Desulfosediminicola ganghwensis: one gene and its partner. The protein of the gene in region 2 interacts with the protein of the main gene of each other region in a pairwise test. Links are inferred from orthologs where the notes say so. Each region holds a gene or a part of one and is shown on either strand. Other genes may lie near its edges. The genes, in order: hflC and ftsH.

Region 1 (11,660 bases), 2.4 Mb from region 2 along the record:
CCTGTCTTCAGACATGAAATTTATAAGGAATACAAGGCCAACAGGCCGCAAATGCCGGAAGATCTCGCCCAGCAGCTTCCCTATATCCGGGAGTTTGTAGCGTCTTCAAATATACTCTGTCTTGAAGAACAGGGGATTGAGGCAGACGATCTCATTGCTTCATCGGCCAGGAAACTTGCCGAAAAAGGCCATAACGTTGTCATCGTCTCCGGAGACAAGGATCTTTTGCAACTGGTTGGTGATTCCATTGTCATGTGGGACCCCATGAAAGACAAAGTCATGGATTCTGAGGCTGTTGTCGAAAAGTATAAAGTCACCCCGGATAAACTTCTGGAAATCTTCGCCCTCATTGGCGATAGCTCCGATAACGTCCCAGGTGTGCCAGGAGTAGGGCAGAAAACCGCGGAAAAATTGATTGCCGAGTTCGGTGACCTTGATGGTCTCTATGCAAATGTTGAGTCGATGAAAAAGTCCAAGATGAAAGAACGACTCATCGAAAACAGGGAATCCGCCTATCTTTCCAAAGATTTGATCAGGCTCAAGGAGGATGCCGAAGTACCAGTGGCACTCGATGTTTATTCGATTCAGAAACCCGACGATGCAAAACTTGCAGCCCTCTTTACTGAACTCGAGTTTACCACCTTTCTGAAGGATATCGATACGTCGGAGAAAATATCGACAGACGGATTTTCACTGGTTACCGATGAGGGTGAGCTGAAGGCGGTTGTAGAAAAATTGCAAGAGTGCGGTTCGGTGGTGTTTGATACTGAAACCACCTCGCTTGACGCTCGCGTTGCCAAACTGGTGGGTATTTCTCTCTGTGCAGACTCAGATCAGGCCTGGTATGTGCCGGTTGGACATCGTGACGAAGCAGGGGAACGGGTGGCAGGCCAACTTGATAAGGAGTTGGTTAAATCAATACTGGAGCCGCTGTTTTCCGATCCGACCATTGCCAAAATCGCTCATAATCTGAAATATGATTTTACCGTACTCGATCAGCATTGGGGCATTCGCCTTGCTGGCAGACTGATCGATACCATGATTGCGGCTCACCTGCTTGAAGTTCCAGGGCGTTCATTGAAGCTTGATGATCTCTGTTTTGATCGCGGTATAAAAATGACAGCCTTTAAGGATGTCGTCGGCAAAGATAGTCGTGAAGACTGTTTTGCCTATGTAGGTCTGAAAGAAGCATGTGATTACAGCTGTGAAGATGTTTATGGCACCCTGCAACTCTGGCAGGAGTTCGAACCGCAGATAGTTGAGAAAGATCTCGATCAGCTTTTTTATGATCTCGAAATGCCGCTTGTCCCGGTATTAGCCGATATGGAGGTGAGGGGAATCTGTGTGGATGAGCAGATTCTGAAAGAACTCTCGCTTGAGTTCGCGGGCAAACTCGAAGCAATTGAGGCAAGCATTTATGAACTCGCAGGAAAAACGTTTAATATAAATTCACCTAAGCAGCTTGGTCAGTTACTTTTTGAGGATTTAGAGCTTCCCCATGGCAGGAAGACCAAAACAGGCTATTCGACCGATGTTAAAGTGCTTGAAAAACTTGCCTCTAAGCACGAACTGCCAGCCCTCATCCTTGAGTACCGTACACTCGCCAAGCTGCAGTCGACATATGTGGATAAGCTGTCCTCTCTGCGTGATAAAATTACTGGGAGAATCCACACTTCATTCAACCAGGCAGTTACTGCTACCGGACGTCTCTCGTCCAGTAATCCTAATCTGCAGAATATTCCGATTCGAACTGAAGAGGGCAATCGGATTCGCCAGGCGTTCGTGCCGGCGGAGGGCTATACTTTTGTGTCTGCTGATTATTCTCAGATCGATCTTCGGGTTCTGGCCCATTACTCGCAGGATGAGGCCCTGCTCGCAGCTTTTAACGCAGGAGAGGATATTCATTCCAGAACGGCGGCACAGATCTTTGGAGTATCCCCTATGCTGGTAACTCCGGATATGCGCAGAGTTGCCAAGAGCATCAATTTCGGAATTGTTTACGGCATGAGCAGTTTTGGTCTCTCCAACCAGCTGAATATCAGCAGAAAGGATGCGCAGAATTTTATTGATAAGTATTTTGCTCACTATTCCGGAGTGAAACAGTTTATGGAGGATATTGTCGAGCAGGCGAGAAACGATGGGTATGTGACCACGTTGATGCATAGACGCCGAGGCTGTCCCGAGATAGATGTTAAGAACAAAATGCGCAGAGAGTTTGCAGAGCGCATGGCGATTAACACCCCAATCCAGGGTACAGCAGCCGATATTATCAAGCTTGCCATGCTGCAGGTTGAGCACAAGATCGCAGAAACAGGCAGCCCGGCAAAGCTGTTGCTGCAGATTCACGATGAACTCGTTTTAGAGGTGCCTGAACATGCGGTTGAAGAGACCAGCGAGATGGTTCGATTGGCCATGGAAGGCGCTATGAAACTTGATGTGCCGTTGGTGGTTAATGTTGAGATCGGGAAAAGTCTGGCTAAATCCTGATAACCATTTTTGCATGGGCGTAATTGCATAAGAAAAGGGAGCGATCCAGCCGGATTCGCTCCCTTTTTATTTTGCAGAACCGGGTATGCTGAATTACTTGCGCTGGTGCATCGGTATGAATTGTCGGAGATTGTGGCCAGTATATACCTGTCGGGGTCTGCCGATTTTTGAATTGTGTTTATCTTCTTTCATTTCACGCCACTGGGCAATCCAGCCTGGCAGTCGGCCGAGAGCAAACATAACGGTAAACATATTTGTGGGAATGCCTATGGCCCGGTAAATGATACCGCTGTAAAAGTCCACATTGGGGTAGAGGTTTCTGGAGAGAAAATAATCGTCTTTTCTTACGCGTTCCTCAAGTTCCAGTGCAATGTCAAGCAATGGATCCTCAATTTCCAGAGCAACAAGCACTTCATGGCAGGCATCCTTGATGATTTTAGCACGCGGATCGAATGTCTTATATACCCTGTGGCCGAAACCGGAGAGCCTGAACGGATCATTTTTATCTTTGGCCTTCTCTATATATTTTTTGTAATTACAGTCATCTGCATAGATCAGTTCGAGCATTTCAAGAACTGCCTGGTTGGCACCACCATGGAGCGGCCCCCAGAGGGCGCTGATGCCTGCTGAGATCGAAGCGTAGAGGTTAACTCCGGCGCTGCCTACCAGGCGGACAGTTGATGTTGAGCAATTCTGCTCATGGTCGGCGTGGAGAATGAGCAGTTTGTTCAATGCGGAAGCCACTTCAGGTTTGATGACGTAGGGCATATTTGGACGATCGAACATCATGTGCAGGAAGTTCTGCACATAGTTCAATTTTGCATTGGGGTAGACCAATGGATGGCCTATATTCTTTTTATAGGAAAAGGCTGCGATTGTTCTGATTTTTGACACTAGTCGTGCAGTGGTTACAATAATTCCGCCATAAGGATCTTCTTCGACATCCATTTCCGGGTAGAAATTGTGCAGCGAACCAACCATGGTGGAAAGGATGGACATTGGTGAGGCGTTAGGCGGGAAGTGATCGAAGAAATGGATCATGTCCTCATGAATCAGGGCAAACCGACGCATATCCCTTTTGAACTGTTCGAGTTGCTCAAAGTTCGGCAGTTCCCCATTGAGGATAAGGTAGGCTACTTCGATGAACTGGCAGTTTTCTGCGAGATCTTCAATGGCGTAACCGCGGTAGTTGAGAATTCCTTTTCCGCCGTCGAGATAGGTAATGGAACTGGTGCAGGAGCCGGTATTCATGTAGCCGCTGTCGAGAGTGATGTAGCCGCTATCTTTAAGTAGCGTTCTGATATCAATAGCTTTTTGACCAGCAGTACCTTCAACGATCGGAAGAGTATAGGTTTGACCATCAATACAAAGCTGCGCAAATTCCTGGGACATAGGTATACCTCGTAGCTGTTGAAACGGTGACCAGAAATGGTAACACACACTTCAGTAATTTATTCGGCAAGCGTTAGGGAAAGTTACTGCTGATTGATGCACAGACGGTACGATTACAGTAGAATGAAAATGTCTGGGTGCATGAAATTTGCTGCCGAAAGGAGCGGTCCTGGCGGGCTGGCATGGTGCTGATAGCGGGGTGAACAGATGACCATGTTGGGACCGTATTTCCATCGATTCGTCAGTAATATAGCCGAAAATAGAGAACAACGCAATTTTTCTTTTTATTTCGATGTGGTTGCCCGTCAGGCGGGGCATAGCGGTTCGCATGAGGCTGTACGAAGGTTACGCAACAATCAAAGTTGAGCTCTTGCAGGTAGCCACCTGTCAGCTCATGAGCTGGGGTACTGTTTTGATGGGTGAGCACCACTCCTGAATGTATTTCAAGCTACTGTTTGCGACAATTTTTAGTGCCTGGTAAATGACGGGTGTGTAATTTATAGCGGTTTGCAAAAAAAGTGACTGAGGTTTAGCCAGGCAGTGTGGCCTGAAAATAATACTTTTACATTGAGAATTGATAATACAGGAGTCAGGAAAATGATGTTGCCCGAGAAGTCCCAGCAGAAGTTGATCGGAGAACTAGATATATTTATCGAGTACGGGGTAACCGATTCCGAGAGAGATTCAGCGAAAAAATTGGTCGAGAAATACAAAAATAACTCTGAAGCGCTGGAGGTTTTGCTTGAGTTTTACAGGGTGTTGCCGGAAACCCGGGAAGAGGCTGTGGTAAAAATTCAGCGACTGGACACTATTCAGGGAGTCATCCTGTTGGCGTTGACTACTGCCAACCATGTGTATAATGCTGTGGTATCTGAAGGGCAGGCACAAATCCTCGGAGAATTCAATCAGGATGAAGTACCCGCTGACATCCTTCAGTTTTTCGGTCATGGCATGAATGATGAGTTTGTTAAGTCCTACAGCCCGATCGAAGAGCAGGAAGAACTTGCCGTAGAAATTGGCGAAGAAGTCTGCCCCGCCTGCCAGGTTGCAGTGGGCCAGGTTCATGTACTGGGTTGCCCTGTGGAGATTTGTCCATGGTGCGACGGTCAGTTGAATAAATGTAACTGTCGCTTTGAAAAGCTCGATGTCGAGAGTCTTGAGTCAAATGCAGAATTGGATCAATTCCAGGAACTACTGGAGACGAAAGGACGTATACCGTATAAACCTGAGCAGAAACCAGCTTATCCCGGAACAAGTGATGGCCTGGATTCGTAATCAAGCTGTGAACCTGCTTTAATTACGCCAATAAAAAAGAGGGACGTTGCGCAAGCAATGTCCCCCTTTTTCGTTAGTACTCCGAAGTTCTGTAAGCTTATTTGGTTGGTTCTACACTTTTCAGGTAGCGATAGAGATCGGAATCCGAAGAGATAACCAGATTGGTGTTACCACCAATGACCTTATCATAGCTTTCAAGAGTCTTGAGGAACTGATAGAAGTCAGGGTTCTGAGAGTAAGCATCACCATAAATCTGGGTTGCCTCGGCATCAGCATTACCGCGGATTATCAGTGCTTCACGGTTGGCGTTGGAGATGATCTCTTTCAGCTCTCGCTCAATGGTACCGAGAATCTCATTCTTCTGACCTTCACCGAAAGAACGTTTCTCTGCAGCGATTCTCTGTCTTTCGGAGATCATTCTGTCATAAACTCTCTCACGTACGGATTCGATGTAGTTGACGCGTTTGATCATTACGTCAACCAGCTCAATGCCGTATTGTGGGGTTGCCCTGCCTGCGGTCTCGAGGATAATGTCGGCAATTTTGTCGCGACCCATCACCGGTCTGGTCCCCATAGCCTCATTACTGATGCCGGGGGTCATGGTATCTTCAGACCAATCAGAACTGCGGATAATCTCAATCAGATTATTTTTGTTCACCATATCGCGAACGGTACCGCCGATAATGTCATCCAGAAGGGACTGGGCCCGAACCTCAGAACCACTTGCTGCCTGCAGATACCGGAGTGCGTCGGAGATTTTCCAGCGAGCGGTAATGTCGAGGAACACGAAAGTCTTATCATTGGTAGGGATCTGGTTTGGTTCACCGTCCCAGATCTGGATCTTCTTTTCAAACTCATTAACCTGCTGGATAAATGGCATCTTTAAATGCAGTCCGGCATCGGTTACGGGGTCGCCGACAGGTGCACCGAACTGGGTGACAACAGCCTGCTGACCTTCTTCTAAAATATAAAAGCCGTCATATATGACAGTGATAGCCAGGAGAATGAGGCCGACTGAGAAAAACTGTATTATTTGTTTCATCTGTGCTTCCTTATGGTTTCCACACTAGTTGGTCTTCGGGGCTGCGATAGCTGGTGAGCTGCCAATGTTCAAAAGCGGAATTGGCGACTGCTGATTCTCGTCGATGATGTATACAGACTCGACATTGGGCAGCACGTCCTGCATCGTCTCGATGTACATACGGGTGCGGGTTACCTCGGGTGATTTTTCGTATTCTTTCAGAATGGAGAGGAACCTGTCTGTCTGACCGTTGGCTTCGTTCAATCTCTCAGCGGCGTAACCACGAGCCTCTTCCATAATCTGCAGTGCGGTACCGCGAGCTTTAGGGATAACTTTGTTGTACTGGGCCTGTGCCTCGTTAACCAGACGTCTCATGTCCTGGTCGGCAGCGTTCACTTCGTTAAAGGCAGGTTTAACCTGTTCCGGTGGATTGATATCCTGGAACTGTACGGTAACCAGAGTGACACCAGCCTCGAACCTGTTCAGCTCTGTCTGCAGTTCGCTCTTTACGCTTGCAGCGAGCAGGTCACGGTTACTGAGAACATAGTCGAAGTCCATGTTACCCACGATACGACGGGTCACACTTTCGGAGGCATCGTGAACAGACTGTGTGACATCTTTTACTTTGAAAAGATACTGGTAAGGGTCGCTGATTTTGTACTGAACGATCCAGGCAACGTTGATGACGTTTTTGTCTGCGGTCAGCATCAGTGATTCCATTTCATAGGCGCTTCTGTCAAATGAACTGACTTGGCTGGAGCGGGTTCTGAAACCGAATTCCTGCTTTCTGATCTGCCCAATATCGACTTTGTACAGAGCTTCGAGGTAGGGAAGCTTGAAGTGCAGACCCGGGTCAACGGTACGAACGTATTTACCAAGTCGAAGTACTACACCGACTTCACTGGGCTGGATCTTGAATACCGATGAGTAGACACCTTGGATCATGATGAGCACAAGGATGATAGCTAGAATTTTGCTTATGCTGGCAAAAGGATTGACCGGCTTGCGTTCTGGCGTGGAGCCGTTTGGGCCGGGACTTTGTTTCTGGTTTTCCGAGAAGAAATCCTGCAGCTTTTTTATAAGCTGTGCAACCATTTCTTCCGGAGTCTGGGGCTTGTTTTTGCGGCCCCAAGGAGGCTGTTGATCCTGCATGGACATAGAAAAATCTCCTAAACTGAAATGTTCCGGATAACACTGAGTTAACCATGTCAGTGTCCGGGTGAAAAAAAGTGAATAACTCTATAAACTTTTAAGTCTAAACAGGTAAGTCTTTACTGTTTTAGATGCTACCAAATCGTATCAATATTTCAACCCGATTCGGCGGTTGGGCACGGGTATGGCGTCAATTGATAGCATAATACCATGCCATGAGTACAATAAACCAGCTTGATAGTGCCAGTATAAGCTGCAGTTTAAATTTTTCCCTCTGTCTAAGGACCGTCTCAAAACTTAAAAATAAACCAGTAATAAGCCCTGTTGCCAAGCCGTAGAAATGGGCGCCCAGGTCTGTTCTTTCTCCGCTACTGCCGAGCATTGCCAGCAGCGCAGCCCCTGCCATGAGCGGTAGCAGCAGTCTGGCTGGACGTTTCAATTTGTAATGTCGGAAATTAATAGCAGATAATATTCCAATTACCGAGAAAACCGCTGTGGAAAAACCAACAGAGAGATGGCCTGGCCCGTGACCGATAACATTCAGCATATTTGCTGAAGTTGCAGCAACAAGCAGGGCGGCCAGGCCGATTCCGTTTCCGAGAATGCGAAAATAAAAGTGCAACAGGAAAGCGCCAAGAAAGCAATTACTCAACAAGTGAACTATGTCTGAATGAAGTGTCAGTGCAGTTACCAGCCGGTAATATTCCCCATCGTTAAGAATCTGGCTGGAGTTGACTGCGCCTTGTTGAAACCACTCCGACAGTGGTGACCAGCTTCCGGTAACAGAAAAAAAGAGAACCATTATGCCAATCAGGAGCAGGGTGTGTGCCTGAAATATTGGGGCAAATTGATCCTGAGCCGGTTGGCTTGGCGGCCAGTTTCGATTTTCCTCGATAAAGACACCCAATTCGTAATCGGCCTTGGGGTAATCCTGATGGTTGACGTGTATCTCCCAGTTGGCGGAATCAATCTTTTGCACAGTGTGATTGATTCGTGCTGCAGAGAGCACCAGTGAAAAGAGGTTTGCCTGTTGTTGGTTATTGGTCTGGGTAACTGTCTGGGTAGGGTGCTGGTTTTCAGTCACGTTCAATCCTGGAAATTACGGGGAGCATCCTGATGTGCGTGTAGCGAGGTTATGTAGATGAGGTTGCGTGGTTTGTGTTGTCAGGCGTTTTTTCTCTCATAACTTATCAGCCTCTACAATAGGTCCGGTTGGCTGAGTTGGCAAGGTAACTGTTTGTAAGCAAGACGTATTTTTTCCCAAAAAACAAAAAAGGCCGAGGGTGGGGACCCTCGACCTGAATTTTCTGGTATGTAACTCGTTTTCAGAGCGGTGAAAAAGCTGTTTCCGCCTAAGGCTGACTCAGGATCAGGTCATCAGCACTGACAACACTTCCGTACTTGGCCTTGAGATCAATAAGCGCATTTCTCTGCCTTTGGTAAACCTCAAAAAGCTCGACAGGGATGCCAGTCTCTTTCTGGTAGGCGTCGGTTTGAAGATCAATCCTTCCGACTATATTATCCACATAGAGGGCAAACTGCATGTTGTAGAGAGCTTTAGGATATTCCTTGTCAATTCCATTGAAGAGTTTCTTCAGGTCTTCATATTTCGGAATCAAGCCGATCGGGGTTTCGATGGCCTCTACATCTCCGTGTGCATAGAGTTCAAGCCAGCCGAGCCAGGCGCGCACATCCCGTTTTTCACCAAGCAACCCGGTCCCTGAACCACCTCTGTTCTCATGGGTGAGGAAATAGTTGAGTCCGGCCATGATTGGTCTGTCAGAATCGGAAAACTCGGGTGAATTGAAAAAGATAAACTGAGCTTTCATGTAATCGGCAAGAGCACCGGGGATAAAAGGTGCGTTCGCCCAGGGTTGTCTGCGTACACCGGAGGCGCCCACCTCGGTAGCCGTGGCCTTTGATACGATGGAAGCGCCTATCACAACACCCTCGTTCATTGACTTGGCAACCCAGACGGGTGGCATGGTATCGGCATCACGACCGGAATACGTAATAATTTTTACCGGCACTCCCTCAGGGGATTCGGAGATCTCGGTGGCATGATTGGCGATGGCGGATGCAAGCAGGGTGCAGCGTGAATTTTTGTGTGACATGGGAACTGGCTTGCCGTCTGAGTTGAGTTTGCCATTGTACCACTCACCCTGAAAGTTTATGCCTCTCTCTGGTACAGGCTCACCGTTACCGACCCAGTGCGGTACACCTTTATCATCTATCAGTACGTTGGACCAGATTACTTCGGTGCCGTCACCACGCAGGCAATCCATCAAGTACGGGTCACCTTCCCGGTTAACATCCTCGACTATGCCAAAAATACCCTTTTCAGGGTTAATTGCCCGTAAAGAACCATCCTTTGCGATCCACATCTGGGCCAGATCATCCCCGACAAAGTCTGTACCGACCATGGCTGTGGTTGTCTTGCCGCATCCGGAAGGGGCAGCACCGGCGAAGAAGGTTTTTCTGCCGTTGGGACCGGTCAGGCCTGTGATAAACATGTGCTCGGAGATTTGCTCGCCAAGTTTGTAATAGGTCGCGTAATCGACAGAAAACCGGTGATTACCTTTTTTAAGCAGCAGGGTATTACCTGCATAAGTACAGAAGGTAGAAAACGTGGTTTGCCAGCTTCTGTCCATAAGAATCCGGGCATTGGGTACATCTTCCGGGGTATTATTACCTTCGGCGTGCACGTTGGTGTAAAAAAGTCCGGCTCGTTCAGTTTCCTTGTCAAAAGCCTCGTAGCAGTTACGATAGAGGAGCTCGGCAGAATGCATAACATAGGATGAAGAGGAGATTTCTATGGCTGGGATGGCAGCTTCAGCTCCGACAGGACCGCGTGCGTAAAAGCCAATCATCATGACCTTATTGGCCATAACGCCGGGCATGAATTCTTTTACGTAGTCCAGAGCCTCGTCACGTAAGAGCGATTTTGCCAGCGAACTCATCTGTTCGCCTTCGTTGATGATGTAATAGGTCTGATTCACCAGTCGGGCCTGGTCCTGAGGCAGGTCAAAGTGAATGGTGTGGCCTGGCTTGGCAAGCTTGGCTTCTTCACCTTTTTGCAGGGAATACTCACGAATCCACTGCTGGTCATCATCGTTGCCGGTATTGATGAAAACTTTCTCAGGGCCGCACATTACAATAGCGTTGGCGATCTTGATGAGAGCATCCTGATTTTTTACAACGGATAACTTTTGCTGGTTGGTTTCGTCAAGTCGCTCGGAAAGAACGGCTTTTGCATCCTCTATGGTAGCAATTCCTCCGACTGCTTCCAGGATATCTACACCTTTTTTGAGTTCAAGCATTCTTGAATTCCTCGATTAGAAAAATGAAATATTTGCTCCATCCGCCTTAAAAATCAGGCAGATGATTAATGTGCGAAGCCTCATATTAGGGTCTTTTCAGAGTGCAGTCAAGGTCTGACTTCGGAGGCGATCGAGGTTGGGTTTCGTTCTAAGTTGTTAAAGTTTCAGGTGTATGTCGGAAAGTGAAACAGTGAAAGGAGCAAAGGAAAGGGCAGCAAACGTTCAGATTTGCTGAAATAACCTATAACTTTTATTGATATAGCCACCCTTGCGGGGTTGTCAGGGTTTTCATTTTCCCTTCAAGAGAATGATGCAGGGTAGTGAAAGTGAAAGTGAAATATTTATTAAATTTTCTTTATATATCAAGAAGAATCGTGCTTGATTATGAAAATATTGGAGTGGAAGGAGGTGGTGGTACCACCATGTAGAAATCAAGTCGGCTCGAAATTCCTGGCAAAATTATTTTGATTACAGATCCTCTGGCAGTTGAGATCGGCTATAGTATCGGGATTTTTTGAAAATGAGTAGTTTTTTTATAACTTATGTACATAGTGTCAGTGTCATCATCAGATCCCTGCCGGGCTTGCTTGTGTTGGGCTGCTGGAGAAAGGGTATGCATTTCCGGCTGGCTGCTCATCCTCCGGATGTTCTAACATGATTGCGTGAAAGGCGATTTCATGATATACGGCATCCTGCTTTTCTGGGCATTCTGTATCTGTGGCCCGAAAAGCAGATTGTACGGATTATCGGACATGGAGAGTATGCCGGGATACGCAGGGCAAGACAAAAGAATATAAAGTTATGCACTTGGTTTAGGATGCAAATCCGCCAGGCCAGCACTGTCTACATTAAGGAAGGAGATTCGATGATGATTTCACTATCAAATAAAAAAAGGGTTACAGTCATGAAGACTGTAACCCTTTATTCATTTGGTGCCGAAGAGAAGACTCGAACTTCCACGGGGATGCCCCCACTAGACCCTGAACCTAGCGCGTCTACCAATTCCGCCACTT
Region 2 (11,850 bases):
GTGGTTATTGGACAACGTTTTTCAATGAGAGTGATATACGCTTTCTTTCCTTGTCCACCTCCAACACTTTTACTTTTACATGTTGCCTGGTTTTTACCACATCAGCCGGATCTTTTACGAAGCGATCTGCAAGTTGGCTGATGTGGATCAGACCATCCTGATGAACGCCTATATCGGCAAAGGCCCCGAATTTGGTAACATTGGTAATAATTGCGGGCAGCACCATTCCAGGTTCCAGATCGTCGACAGTATTGATGCCTTCCGCGAAACTGAAGCTGATGAAGGCCTGACGCGGATCGCGCCCCGGTCGCGCCAATTCGGCGATGATGTCCTTTAAGGTCGGCAGGCCGATCGTTTCGGTGAGATAATTTTCAAGTTTGATGTTCTTTCGAAGATTCTCCGAGCGCATCAACTGGGCAACATCCGCTCCCGCATCTTTTGCCATTTGAGTGACAATAGGATATCGTTCAGGATGGACAGCGCTTCTATCAAGAGGGTTCTTACTTGCTGCAACTCTTACAAAACCGGCACATTGTTCAAAGGCCTTGGGGCCGAGCCGGGGAACTTTAAGGAGCTGTTTACGAGTGGTAAAGGGGCCGTTTTGCGTACGGTACTCAACGATGTTGGTTGCAATCATTGGCCCTACGCCCGATACGTATGTTAAAAGCTCTGCACTGGCACTGTTTACCTCTACGCCAACGCTGTTTACGCAATATTCAACAACGTCATCAAGGCCTTGCTTCAGCGCTTTCTGGTCGACATCGTGCTGGTACTGGCCAACACCAATTGCTTTAGGGTCTATTTTAACCAGTTCAGCCAGAGGATCTTGCAGACGCCGGCCTATGGATATGGCACCACGGACAGTGAGATCCAGATCAGGAAATTCTTTACGCGCAGTCTCTGAAGCCGAATAGACTGAAGCACCATCTTCATTGACCATGGTAATAATGATATCACCAGGAAGACTGAGCCCTCTGATAAACTCTTCCGTTTCACGACCAGCGGTGCCACTGCCAACTCCGATGGCCTCGATCTGATGTTTCTTTACCAGTCGAAGAACGGTTTCAGCTGCAGCTGCTTGCTGTTTTGCGGACTGAGTCGGGAAAATGGTGGTTGATTCAAGTAAAGATCCCTGGCCATCAAGGCAGACCAGTTTCGCTCCGGTACGAAAGCCCGGGTCCAATGCCAGTACCCGTTTTTGCCCAAGAGGAGAAGCAAGGAGCAATTCTTTTATGTTACCGGCAAAAACTTCAATTGCCTCAAGGTCGGCCTGCTCCTTGAGGGTCTTGCGTAATTCGTTTTCGAGCGATGGTGCAAGAAGTCTGTTGTATCCATCTTCGATTGCCAGGCGGACCTGCTCGGCTCGGCCTGTTTTCTTGGTAATATGGAAAGGGTAGAGTGCTGCAATACCATCTTCTGGCGGTGGTCGTAGTGAGAGTGTGAGCAATTTTTCATTTTCACCGCGCAACATTGCCAAAAGCCTGTGGCCTGCAATTTTTTTCACCGGTTCCTGCCAATCCAGATAGTCGCGGTACTTTTCTGCTTTTTCCCGGTTTTTTTCAACCACCTTCGAGATAATGACTGCTTTTTCGGCAAACAATCTCCGCAGTGCCTGCCGTGATTGCTGGTGCTCACTGATTCGTTCTGCGATGATGTCACGGGCACCGGCAAGAGCGCTTTCCTCGCTCATCTCCTGCTCAAGAGAGCGTAAAAATCTTTCTAGCGAAAAGGGGACCTGTGGTTTGCTGTACAAGCTCTCAGCGAGAGGCTCGAGCCCGGCTTCTCTGGCAATGGTTGCCCGTGTTCTTCTCTTTGGCCGGTACGGCAGATAGAGATCTTCCAGAACGGATAACGATTGAGCTTTGGTAATGGCATCCTTGAGCTCTGATGTAAGTGCTCCCTGGCTTTTAATCGTCGCGAGAATAGTTTCTCTGCGCTTGGTTATTTCCTGAAAAAGATGTAATTCGTCCCTGATCCGGGTTATCTCGACTTCATCCAGGGAGCCTGTGGCTTCTTTTCTGTACCGGGCTATAAAGGGGACCGTACAACCATCTTCGAGCAGGGATATGACGCCCTGCACGTTTTGCGGAATTAATTGAAGGCTGGTGCTGATCGTTTTAACGCAGGTGGTTGGTTCCATAATCTTATTGAATATAACGTATGGTAGTTGAAGAGTTTATTGTAAAAATAGCGACTTCCCGAAACTCATTGAATAATTACAGGACAGCTGATAACTATTATTATAGTTATCAGCTGTTATATCAGAATGTTATATCTTAGAGTAAGGTAAATAAGTTCCAAGCTAAAGCATCACAATAGTAGTGTTGAGGTAATTTTGTAATACAGGAATATTCCATGGATGAAAAGCGAAAGATAGTTGAGATTGTCAAAGTACGAGCTGTGCTGAAAGCTCTGACGCCGGAAGCGATCGAAGCCATGCCTCAGCCCCAGCGGGTTAATGATATGGTGATTATTAGAAAATTCCCATTTCGCATAGGCCGGGAGTCCAGAGTACGAATGGTCGATGGACGAATTGTGCGGGTCGAACGACCAAAACTTGGAGGACGGGAACCCAATAACGATCTTTACCTGTTAGACGGAGGGGAATTACTCAACATCTCCAGGGAGCATCTGCAACTGGAAAAACATCCTGATGGCTATAAGCTCATTGACCGCGGCAGTGCCTGTGGCGTTCGCATCGGCGAGAGGGCAGTTGGCGGCTGTGATGATGGGGGAGAGATGGAGCTGGTGGACGGTGACGTTTTTGTGATGGGAACCACTCAGTCACCGTACCGCTATCAATTTATTGTTCTGGATGAATAGCTTCCGCTATCTGCAAAGCCTGCCTGGTGGCCTCGACATTATGTACTCTGATAATGTCGATTCTGCTTTGAACAGCGAGGGCTGATACCACTGCGGTACTGAGATCCCGCTGTTCTGCTTCCATGCCGGTGAGCAGGCCGAGAAAACTCTTTCTGGAGTGGCCAAGAAGTACCTGCTGGCCGAGGGTGCGGAACCTGTCCAGATGTCTGATTATTGCCAGATTATGAGATAGAGTCTTGCCGAAACCGATGCCCGGGTCAACAATAATTCGTTTCCTGTCAACGTTATTTGCGACCATCCACTCAATACGTTTTTCAAAAAACGTTAGGATATCTGAAATGATATCCTGATATTCAGGTCTATCCTGCATGTCGGCGGGGGTACCCTGCATATGCATGATGACAACTGGTGCATCTGTCTCCTGAACAACTTCGATCATTTCAGGATCATGATTCAGCGCACTGATATCGTTGATGATGTTGGCTCCGGCAGCGAGTGCCTGTCTGGCTACCTCTGCTTTGGTGGTGTCAATGGAGATAGGGGTGGAGTGCAGTTCACGAACTGCCTTGATTACAGGAATGGTGCGGGCAAGTTCATCCTGCAGGGATACAGGTTCTGCATATGGGCGGGTTGATTCCCCGCCCACATCCAGAATGTCTGCTCCTGCTTCAATTAACTCTGTGGCGTGGTGTACTGCCTTGTCAATCGAATCAAAACTGCCGCCGTCGGAAAAGGAATCAGGGGTTACGTTCAGTATCCCCATGATTCTGGTTCGTATGGTTCGCATTCAGGAAATCCTTGATAACCGTAGAGAGCTTACTGCGATAGCAAAGTTATGCAGCGTCGTTACGGGAGAACGGATTCTTTGGGTCTTCCGTATCGGTACCGGTTTCGGCAGAAGATTCAGAGCCAGGTGCTTCTGATGCTTCTTCGGCGGAGGACTCGGTAGCACTCTCAGTAGCTGCGGTTTCCGCTTGAGCAGGTTGCTCAGGGGTTGCCTGGGCTGCGGCTTGGGCAGCAGCTGCAGCTGCGGATTTCTTGGTGGCGTTTTCAGCCATGCGCTTTTCGACCTCAGGGAACTGGCCAGGACGAAGCTCGTTGATCATCCTGTCGATATCTTCGAGCACGATAGTCTCTTTTTCCAGTAACAATTCAGTCATCTTGTTGAGAATATCACGGTTATCCGTCAGTAACTGGGTGACTTTATCGACAGCAGTACTGATGATACCTTTGACAGCTGTATCAATCTGGCGAGCAGTATCATCACTGAAGTCACGGTGTTGTGCAATCTCACGGCCAAGGAAAATCTGCTCCTCTTTTTTACCGTAGGTAAGCGGACCGAGTTCATCGCTCATGCCCCATTCACAAACCATTTTACGGGCCAGGGCGCTTGCTCGCTCAAGGTCGTTGCCGGCACCGGTGGTTATCTCGTCAAAAACGATCTTTTCGGCTATACGGCCACCAAAGAGGATGCAAATTGAATTCTCGAGAAACGACTTGGAATGGGTATATTTCTCATCTATCGGCAGCTGCATGGTGAGACCAAGCGCACGGCCGCGTGGGATGATAGTAACCTTGTGAACCGGGTCGGTTCCGGGCAGCAGCCAGGCAACAAGTGCATGACCCGCCTCGTGGTAGGCTGTAACCTCTTTTTCCTTGTCGGTAATGATCATGGATCGACGCTCTGCACCCATCAGGATCTTATCCTTGGCCTTCTCAAGCAAGGTCAGATCGATCTGAGCAGCACCACTGCGCGCTGCCATCAGGGCTGCTTCGTTGATGAGGTTCTCGAGATCGGCACCAGAAAAACCTGGGGTACCTCGTGCGACAATTTCCAGATCGATTCCCGGGGCCATCTTGGTCTTGGCGGCGTAAATTTCAAGAATTTTCTTACGGCCTCCAACATCAGGCACCGGTACCACTACCTGGCGGTCAAAACGACCGGGGCGAAGCAGGGCAGGATCAAGAACGTCAGGACGGTTGGTTGCGGCAACGATGATAACACCTTCGTTGGACTCGAAACCATCCATTTCGACCAGCAACTGGTTCAGTGTCTGCTCACGTTCGTCATGACCACCACCAAGACCTGCACCACGGTGACGACCTACTGCATCGATCTCGTCTATGAAGATGATACATGGTGCGTTTTTCTTGCCCTGGGTGAACAGATCACGAACACGGGAGGCACCTACACCAACGAACATCTCAACAAAGTCGGAACCGGAAATGGTGAAAAATGGTACGTCTGCTTCACCCGCAATTGCTTTGGCAAGCAGTGTCTTACCGGTACCTGGAGGGCCGGCAAGCAACACACCTTTAGGAATACGACCACCAAGATTGGTAAATTTCTGCGGATCTTTAAGAAAATCAACGATCTCTTCAAGTTCTTCCTTGGCTTCGTCAATACCAGCTACATCGTCGAAGGTTACCTTGTTCTGGCCCTGCTCCATAAGTTTGGCACGGGTCTTACCAAAGGAGAGCGCGCCTCCCTTGCCACCGCCCTGCATCTGACGCATGAAGAAAATCCAGACACCAATCAGCAGCAGCATCGGAAACCAGGAGACAAAGATGGTCATAAACCATGAGTCCTTCTGAACTTCCTTGACGCTTATGTCAACACCCGCCTGTCGAAGCATCGGGATGAGATCCCGGTCAGCAACGGGGTAAATGGTCTGAAAGGCCTTGCCGTCCTGGGTAGTACCGCTGATCACATCGCCATTGATGACAACGCGGGTAATAGCTTTTTTATCTACGCTATTGATAAACTCACTATAAGTAATGGACGGTGAGGTTGTTTGCGGACTGTTGAAAAGGTTGAAGAGCAGGATCATGGTGAGACCAATCACCAACCACATGCTTAAATTTTTATAAAAAGTATTCAAAGAGTCCTCCGGTGGCTCCTTTTATTATGGGGTTTTATCGGTAACTTTCCAGAATGATATGTTATTCAAACTGGTCAGCCCCTCTCATATCGCACTGGTAACAGTAAAGCATTATCAGGGTATGTCGAGGGGCCGTAATCATTTTTTTTCAGTATACCACTAGGTAAAGTATTGTACAGGCTGAACTCCTATTTCATGTGTACGTACTTCACGTATTGCTCGAACCACTGCCCGGGCACCGGTAATAGTAGTGGAGTATGGCACGTGGTAATTAAGGGCGGAACGCCTGATTGTATAGGCATCTTCGGTCGTCCGCCTGCCAAGGGAAGTGTTGATGATCAGCACGATTTCCTTGTCGCGTACCTTATCGAGAATGTGGGGTCTTCCCTGGGAAATTTTATTGACCAGCTCGCAGGACACACCGTTATCCTGAAGATAATTGCCGGTACCGTCTGTGGCTACAATGGAGAAACCAAGCGCTTCAAGGTTTTTTGCAACCGGCAGGATCGCAGCTTTGTCACCATCCCGCACACTGATGAATACAGCGCCGGAGAGCGGTAAGGTGGAACCGGCTGCCAGATGTGCTTTGGCAATGGCAAGACCGAGTTTCTCATCGATTCCCATCACTTCGCCAGTAGACTTCATCTCAGGCCCAAGCAGGGTATCTACATTTTCAAAACGGTCGAATGGGAAAACGGCTTCCTTCACCGCCCAGTGGTCGATCTCAACTTCTTTTGTGATACCGAGATCATCGAGACTCATTCCCATCATTACCTTGGTAGCCAGCTTTGCCAGTGGTAAGCCGGTTGCCTTGGAGACAAAGGGTACGGTTCTGGAGGCACGCGGATTTACCTCAAGAATGAAGAGAGTTTCATCCTTTACGGCAAACTGCACGTTCATCAGGCCCACCACACCAAGCTCCTGGGCCATAGCCCGGCTGGCATCCTTGATCTGGTCTACGATGTCTTTGCCGAGGGTGTATGGAGGCAATACGCAGGATGAGTCACCGGAGTGAATACCTGCTTCTTCGACGTGCTCCATAATGCCGCCGATGATGGTCCTGGTACCGTCGCAGAGGGCGTCCACATCTACTTCGATGGCGTCTTTTAAGAATTTATCAATCAGGACCGGGTGCTCGAGCTTGGAGCCGCCAACCGCTTTCATGAATTTTCTGATACCATCATCATTGTAGACGATGCGCATGTCTCGACCACCGAGAACATAAGACGGGCGAACCACGACCGGATAGCCGATACGTCTTGCGGCCTCAAGTGCCTCTTCGAGTGTATGAACTGTATCGTTTTCGGGTTGACGCAGGTTGAGTTTCTGCAGAAACTGCTGGAACCGCTTTCGGTCTTCGGCGCGGTCGATGGCGTCCGGCTGAGTGCCAATGATTGGTACTCCTGCCTTGGCAAGGGGTACAGCCAGGTTCAATGGAGTCTGGCCACCAAACTGGACGATGATGCCGTCCGGCTTCTCCTGCTCAATGATGTTAAGTACATCCTCGTGGGTCAGCGGCTCAAAATAGAGCTTGTCGGAGGTGTCGTAGTCGGTGGAAACGGTCTCGGGGTTGGAGTTGATCATGATCGACTCTACCCCAATCTCTTTCAGGGCAAAGGCGGCGTGCACGCAGCAGTAATCAAATTCGATACCCTGGCCGATCCTGTTGGGACCGCCGCCGAGAATGACAATCTTCTTGCCTTTGGTCTCGACTGCTTCGTTCTCCATCTCGTAGGTGGAGTAGTAGTATGGGGTGTACGACTCAAACTCGGCAGCGCAGGTGTCGACGAGCTTGAATACCGGGGTCACCTCATGTGACTTACGCAGCTTGCGGATATCGTCATCGGAAGTGCCGGTAAGATGTGCCAGCTGAATATCGGAGAATCCCTGCTCTTTACAGGTTCTAAGGAATTTTTTATCGAGGCCCTGAAAACCGCGTTTGACGATTTCGCGCTCTGTGTCGACGATCTGCTTGAGGTTATGCAGAAACCATGGGTCGATGGCACTCAACTTGTAGATTGCCTCAATCGGCATCTCACGACGTAGCGCCTCATACAGATGCGGCATTCTCTTGGAGTTCGGCACCCGCAAGTTGGTTTCCAGATCTTCGATCTCGAGCTCGGAAAGATCGATTTTACCATCGGCGGAGAAGCCGAAACGACCTATCTCCAGGGAGCGCATACCTTTCTGGAAAGCTTCCTTGAAGGTACGGCCAATAGCCATAGTCTCACCAACAGACTTCATGGCGGTGGTGAGTACGTCCTCCGCTTCCGGGAATTTCTCGAAGGTCCAGCGGGGAATTTTGACTACGCAGTAATCAATGGTTGGCTCAAATGCGGCGTAGGTTTCACGGGTGATGTCGTTTTGGATCTCATCCAGGGTGTAGCCTACGGCAAGCTTAGCGGCGATCTTGGCGATCGGGAAACCGGTAGCCTTGGAGGCGAGCGCGGAGCTTCTTGAAACCCTTGGATTCATCTCAATAATGACCAATTCTCCATCTTCCGGGTTTACGGCAAACTGCACGTTGGAGCCACCTGTTTCAACACCGATCTCGCGGATAATGGCGATAGCCGCATCGCGCATCTCCTGATATTCACGGTCGCTCAGGGTCTGGGCCGGGGCGACAGTGATGGAGTCACCGGTGTGTACACCCATGGCGTCCATGTTCTCGATGGAACAGATGATCACAACGTTGTCCTTTCTGTCTCGCATTACTTCGAGTTCGTACTCTTTCCAGCCAAGAAGGCTTTTTTCGAGCATGATCTCGGTGGTCATGGAGAGGTCGAGGCCGGAGGTGCAGAGTTCTTCAAGCTCCTGGCGGTTGTAGGCAACACCACCGCCTGTGCCGCCAAGGGTGAAGCTTGGACGAACGATGACCGGAAAACCGATATCATCGGCTGCAGCCATTGCATCTTCCAGGGTACGGACGATAGCGGACTGCGGAACGTTGAGGCCGATAGCGTGCATGGCAGCCCTGAATTCCTCCCGACCTTCAGCTTTTTTGATAACGTCTATGTTAGCGGCCAGCAACTCGACGTTGTACTTCTCGAGGATGCCGGTCTCAGCAATTTTTATCGCGGTATTGAGCGCGGTCTGGCCACCGAGGGTCGGTAGAAGTGCGTCTGGACGTTCTTTCTCAATAACCTTAATGACGAACTCCGGGGTGATAGGCTCAATGTACGTGGCGTCGGCCAGTTCCGGGTCGGTCATGATGGTTGCCGGGTTGGAGTTGATCAGGACAACTTCGTAACCTTCCTCTTTCAGGGCTTTGACTGCCTGGGCACCGGAGTAATCAAACTCACAGGCCTGGCTGATGATAATTGGGCCGGAGCCGATGATGAGGATTTTCTTGATATCTGTTCTTTTCGGCATGATCTCGTTCTCTATATGCTAAAATAATTGCGTGTGCTTCGCGTACCGGTTTTCGAGGGTCCTATTTGTTGTCCCGCATCATGTCGACGAAACGGTCAAAGAGATAAAGAGAATCGTGTGGACCTGGGGCATGTTCCGGATGGTACTGAACTGAAAACGCAGGGTGCTTTTTGTGGCGCATACCCTCGCAGCTGTTGTCGTTGAGATTGATATGGGTAAGTTCAACCTCATCTGAATTGAGGCTGTCCATATCAACACAGAAGCCATGATTCTGGGCAGTAATTTCAACATGGCCGGTGGTCAGGTCTTTTACGGGCTGGTTACCGCCACGATGTCCGAATTTGAGCTTGAAGGTTGAACCTCCGTAGGCCAGGCTGAGCATCTGGTGGCCGAGGCAGATGCCAAAGATCGGTTTCTTGCCGAGCAGTGTTCTCAGGGTATCCACAACTCCTTCAACGCCTTCCGGGTCACCGGGGCCGTTGGAAAGGAAGATGCCGTCAGGAGCCATGTCGAGCACGGTCTGGGCGTCTGTGGTAGCCGGCACAACCTGAAGCTTGCAGCCACGCTCCGTCAGTTCTCTGAGCTGGTTGTATTTGAGGCCGAAATCGAAAGCCACAACTTTGAAAGGCTCATTGCTGGTGGTGCAGTCAGCGGTTTCAAAATTAGTGCCGGGTACAGGTTTGTTATCAGCCCAGCCATATGGCTCGGTACAACTCACACGCTTAACCATGTCCTGGCCAACGAGGCCGGACCATTCACCGGCTCGACGAATCAGTGATTCCGGGTCTAGATCTTCAGTGGATACGATGCACTTCATGGCACCGACAGTACGGATGTGCTTCACCAGGGCGCGGGTATCAAATCCATGTACGCCAAGTACATCGTGCTCTTTAAGGAAATCTGCGAGTGTTGCGGTGGATCGGAAGTTAGATGGAACCGGATTATACTCTTTCATCAGAAAGGCTTTAGGGTGAACCTTAGATGATTCCATATCTTCAGGGTTAACACCGTAATTGCCGATGAGGGGGTAGGTCATGGTGACCAGCTGGCCGGTATAGGAGGGATCAGTAAGAACTTCCTGATAGCCGCTCATAGAGGTGTTGAAGACAATCTCACCGATGGCTTCGCCAGCGCCGGTGAAGGATTGTCCCTCAAAGATTGTCCCGTCTTCCAGGGCGATGAGTACTTTCATTCTATAGTATCCTTTTTTTTCTGTACCTGTGCCGATGTGATAGTACCTTAAGGCATCTGCAGGATGAGTGAAGATGTGCTTGACCAATTAGCGCATTTGCTGCGGATCTGACACATTACCTGCGGTGCAGGCGTGGTTGTGCGGGTGGCTGGCAGCATGGGTGCATACTCACAGTACCCGATGCAGGTCTCAGGGCGCGCAGAAAAACTGTAATGTATAACCCGTTATGACAGATTTAGTCAAGAGTAAAGGCCGGTGCGTGTCATCGCCCAGCGATGCAATTACCATGGTCTATGCGGAAAATGGTAGCTAAACGCATATCTCGTCGGGTGCTTCACATTATTCATGCAAAGAGTTCAACAAACCAAATTAAGTTTAAGTTCAATTTGGGAGAAGGGAAATGGAAAAAACGCTTGCAGGAAAAGTGGCAATTGTAACGGGCGGTTCACGTGGCATAGGCAGGCAGATAGCATTGAAACTGGGCCGGATGGGCACCAACGTCAGTGTTAATTATGCACAGAGCAAAGGACAGGCTGAAGAGGTTGTGCAGGAACTCGCCCAGGAGGGTGTACAGGGTGTGGCCATACAGGCGGATATGAAGAAAGTGTCGCAGATCAGAGAACTCTTTCAATCTTCTGTCAAAGAATTCGGCAGGTTGGATATACTGATTAATAACGCCGGGATGTTGCTGAATACACCAGTTATCGAAATGGATGAGGAAAGCTATGAAGAATTGATGGATCTGAACCTGAAGAGTGTCTTTTTCGCCTGTCAGGAAGCTGCAAAAACCATGGCGGATGGTGGTCGTATAATAAACATCACATCCACCGTGACAAAAATGCTGCTTCCGACCTACGGTGCATATGCAGCAAGCAAGGGCGCAGTTGATCAGCTGACCCGGGTGCTGGCAAAGGAACTGGGGAACAGGCAGATCACAGTCAATTCTCTCTCCCCCGGGCCGGTCGATACCGAGCTGTTTCGGAAAGGCAAGAGCGAAGAGCAGATTGTGCAGATGGCAGCAATGTCAGCCCTTGGCAGAATCGGGACCCCAGGTGACATCGCGGACGCGGTGTCTCTCTTGGTCAGGGAGGAGGCTGGCTGGATATCAGGACAGCAGATATGCGCCAACGGCGGCATGGCCTAAAATTTTGCGGGCTGAAATGTCCGTGTGCCGCGTTATAGAAGGCTCGCGGTATGAAAGATACAGCTTCGCCCTCTATGCCTTGCCCACGAACATTTCAGCCCGCAAAATTCCCACAGCAGAAATGAGCTGAGCGGCGTAGAACTGTAGTTTAGAAGTTGGAAGTTGGAAGTTGGACGTTGGACGTAACTGCGGGTAGGTGGAAGGCCGGTTGTAAAATGATCGGCCTTTCGCTATTGAGTTAAATGTTTGACAAGGTGAAAGAAATAGTTCCAAGGGCGTTATTTTCTTGACACTAAACCCGCATTACCTCACTCTTATACGTCCCACGTCCCACGTCCCACACAATAAAAACAAAAAAAGCCGCAATCGAAAAATTCCGATTGCGGCTGAACAGACTATCTAGCTTTTTTTTAAAAACTATTCGCCAAACGAATCGG

Evidence for each region.
Region 1: the proteins of ftsH (region 2) and hflC interact in binary tests that used the Escherichia coli proteins (3 or more experiments, as listed by UniProt). The link is inferred for Desulfosediminicola ganghwensis from one-to-one orthologs.

Annotation. Positions count from the first base shown.
Region 1 is NZ_CP050699.1:5,104,524-5,116,183, reverse strand. The notes cover bases 4,225-7,011. They hold hflC (protease modulator HflC), read right to left. Parts: upstream 6,197-7,011; coding sequence 5,252-6,196; downstream 4,225-5,251. Other genes in these bases: hflK (FtsH protease activity modulator HflK), read right to left, coding at 6,221-7,011; FCL45_RS22100 (hypothetical protein), read left to right, coding at 4,477-5,154. Also shown: polA (DNA polymerase I), read left to right, coding at 1-2,487; FCL45_RS22105 (citrate synthase), read right to left, coding at 2,581-3,879; more of hflK, read right to left, coding at 7,012-7,333; FCL45_RS22085 (rhomboid family intramembrane serine protease), read right to left, coding at 7,518-8,411; FCL45_RS22080 (phosphoenolpyruvate carboxykinase (GTP)), read right to left, coding at 8,680-10,647.
Region 2 is NZ_CP050699.1:2,717,384-2,729,233, forward strand. What follows is about bases 3,182-6,158. They hold ftsH (ATP-dependent zinc metalloprotease FtsH), read right to left. Parts: upstream 5,706-6,158; coding sequence 3,657-5,705; downstream 3,182-3,656. Other genes in these bases: folP (dihydropteroate synthase), read right to left, coding at 3,182-3,610; carB (carbamoyl-phosphate synthase large subunit), read right to left, coding at 5,865-6,158. In the rest of the region: FCL45_RS11575 (Tex family protein), read right to left, coding at 5-2,140; FCL45_RS11580 (FHA domain-containing protein), read left to right, coding at 2,356-2,823; more of folP, read right to left, coding at 2,804-3,181; more of carB, read right to left, coding at 6,159-9,077; carA (glutamine-hydrolyzing carbamoyl-phosphate synthase small subunit), read right to left, coding at 9,139-10,269; FCL45_RS11605 (SDR family oxidoreductase), read left to right, coding at 10,670-11,413; FCL45_RS11610 (hypothetical protein), read right to left, coding at 11,831-11,850. UniProt on the Escherichia coli protein: Acts as a processive, ATP-dependent zinc metallopeptidase for both cytoplasmic and membrane proteins. Plays a role in the quality control of integral membrane proteins.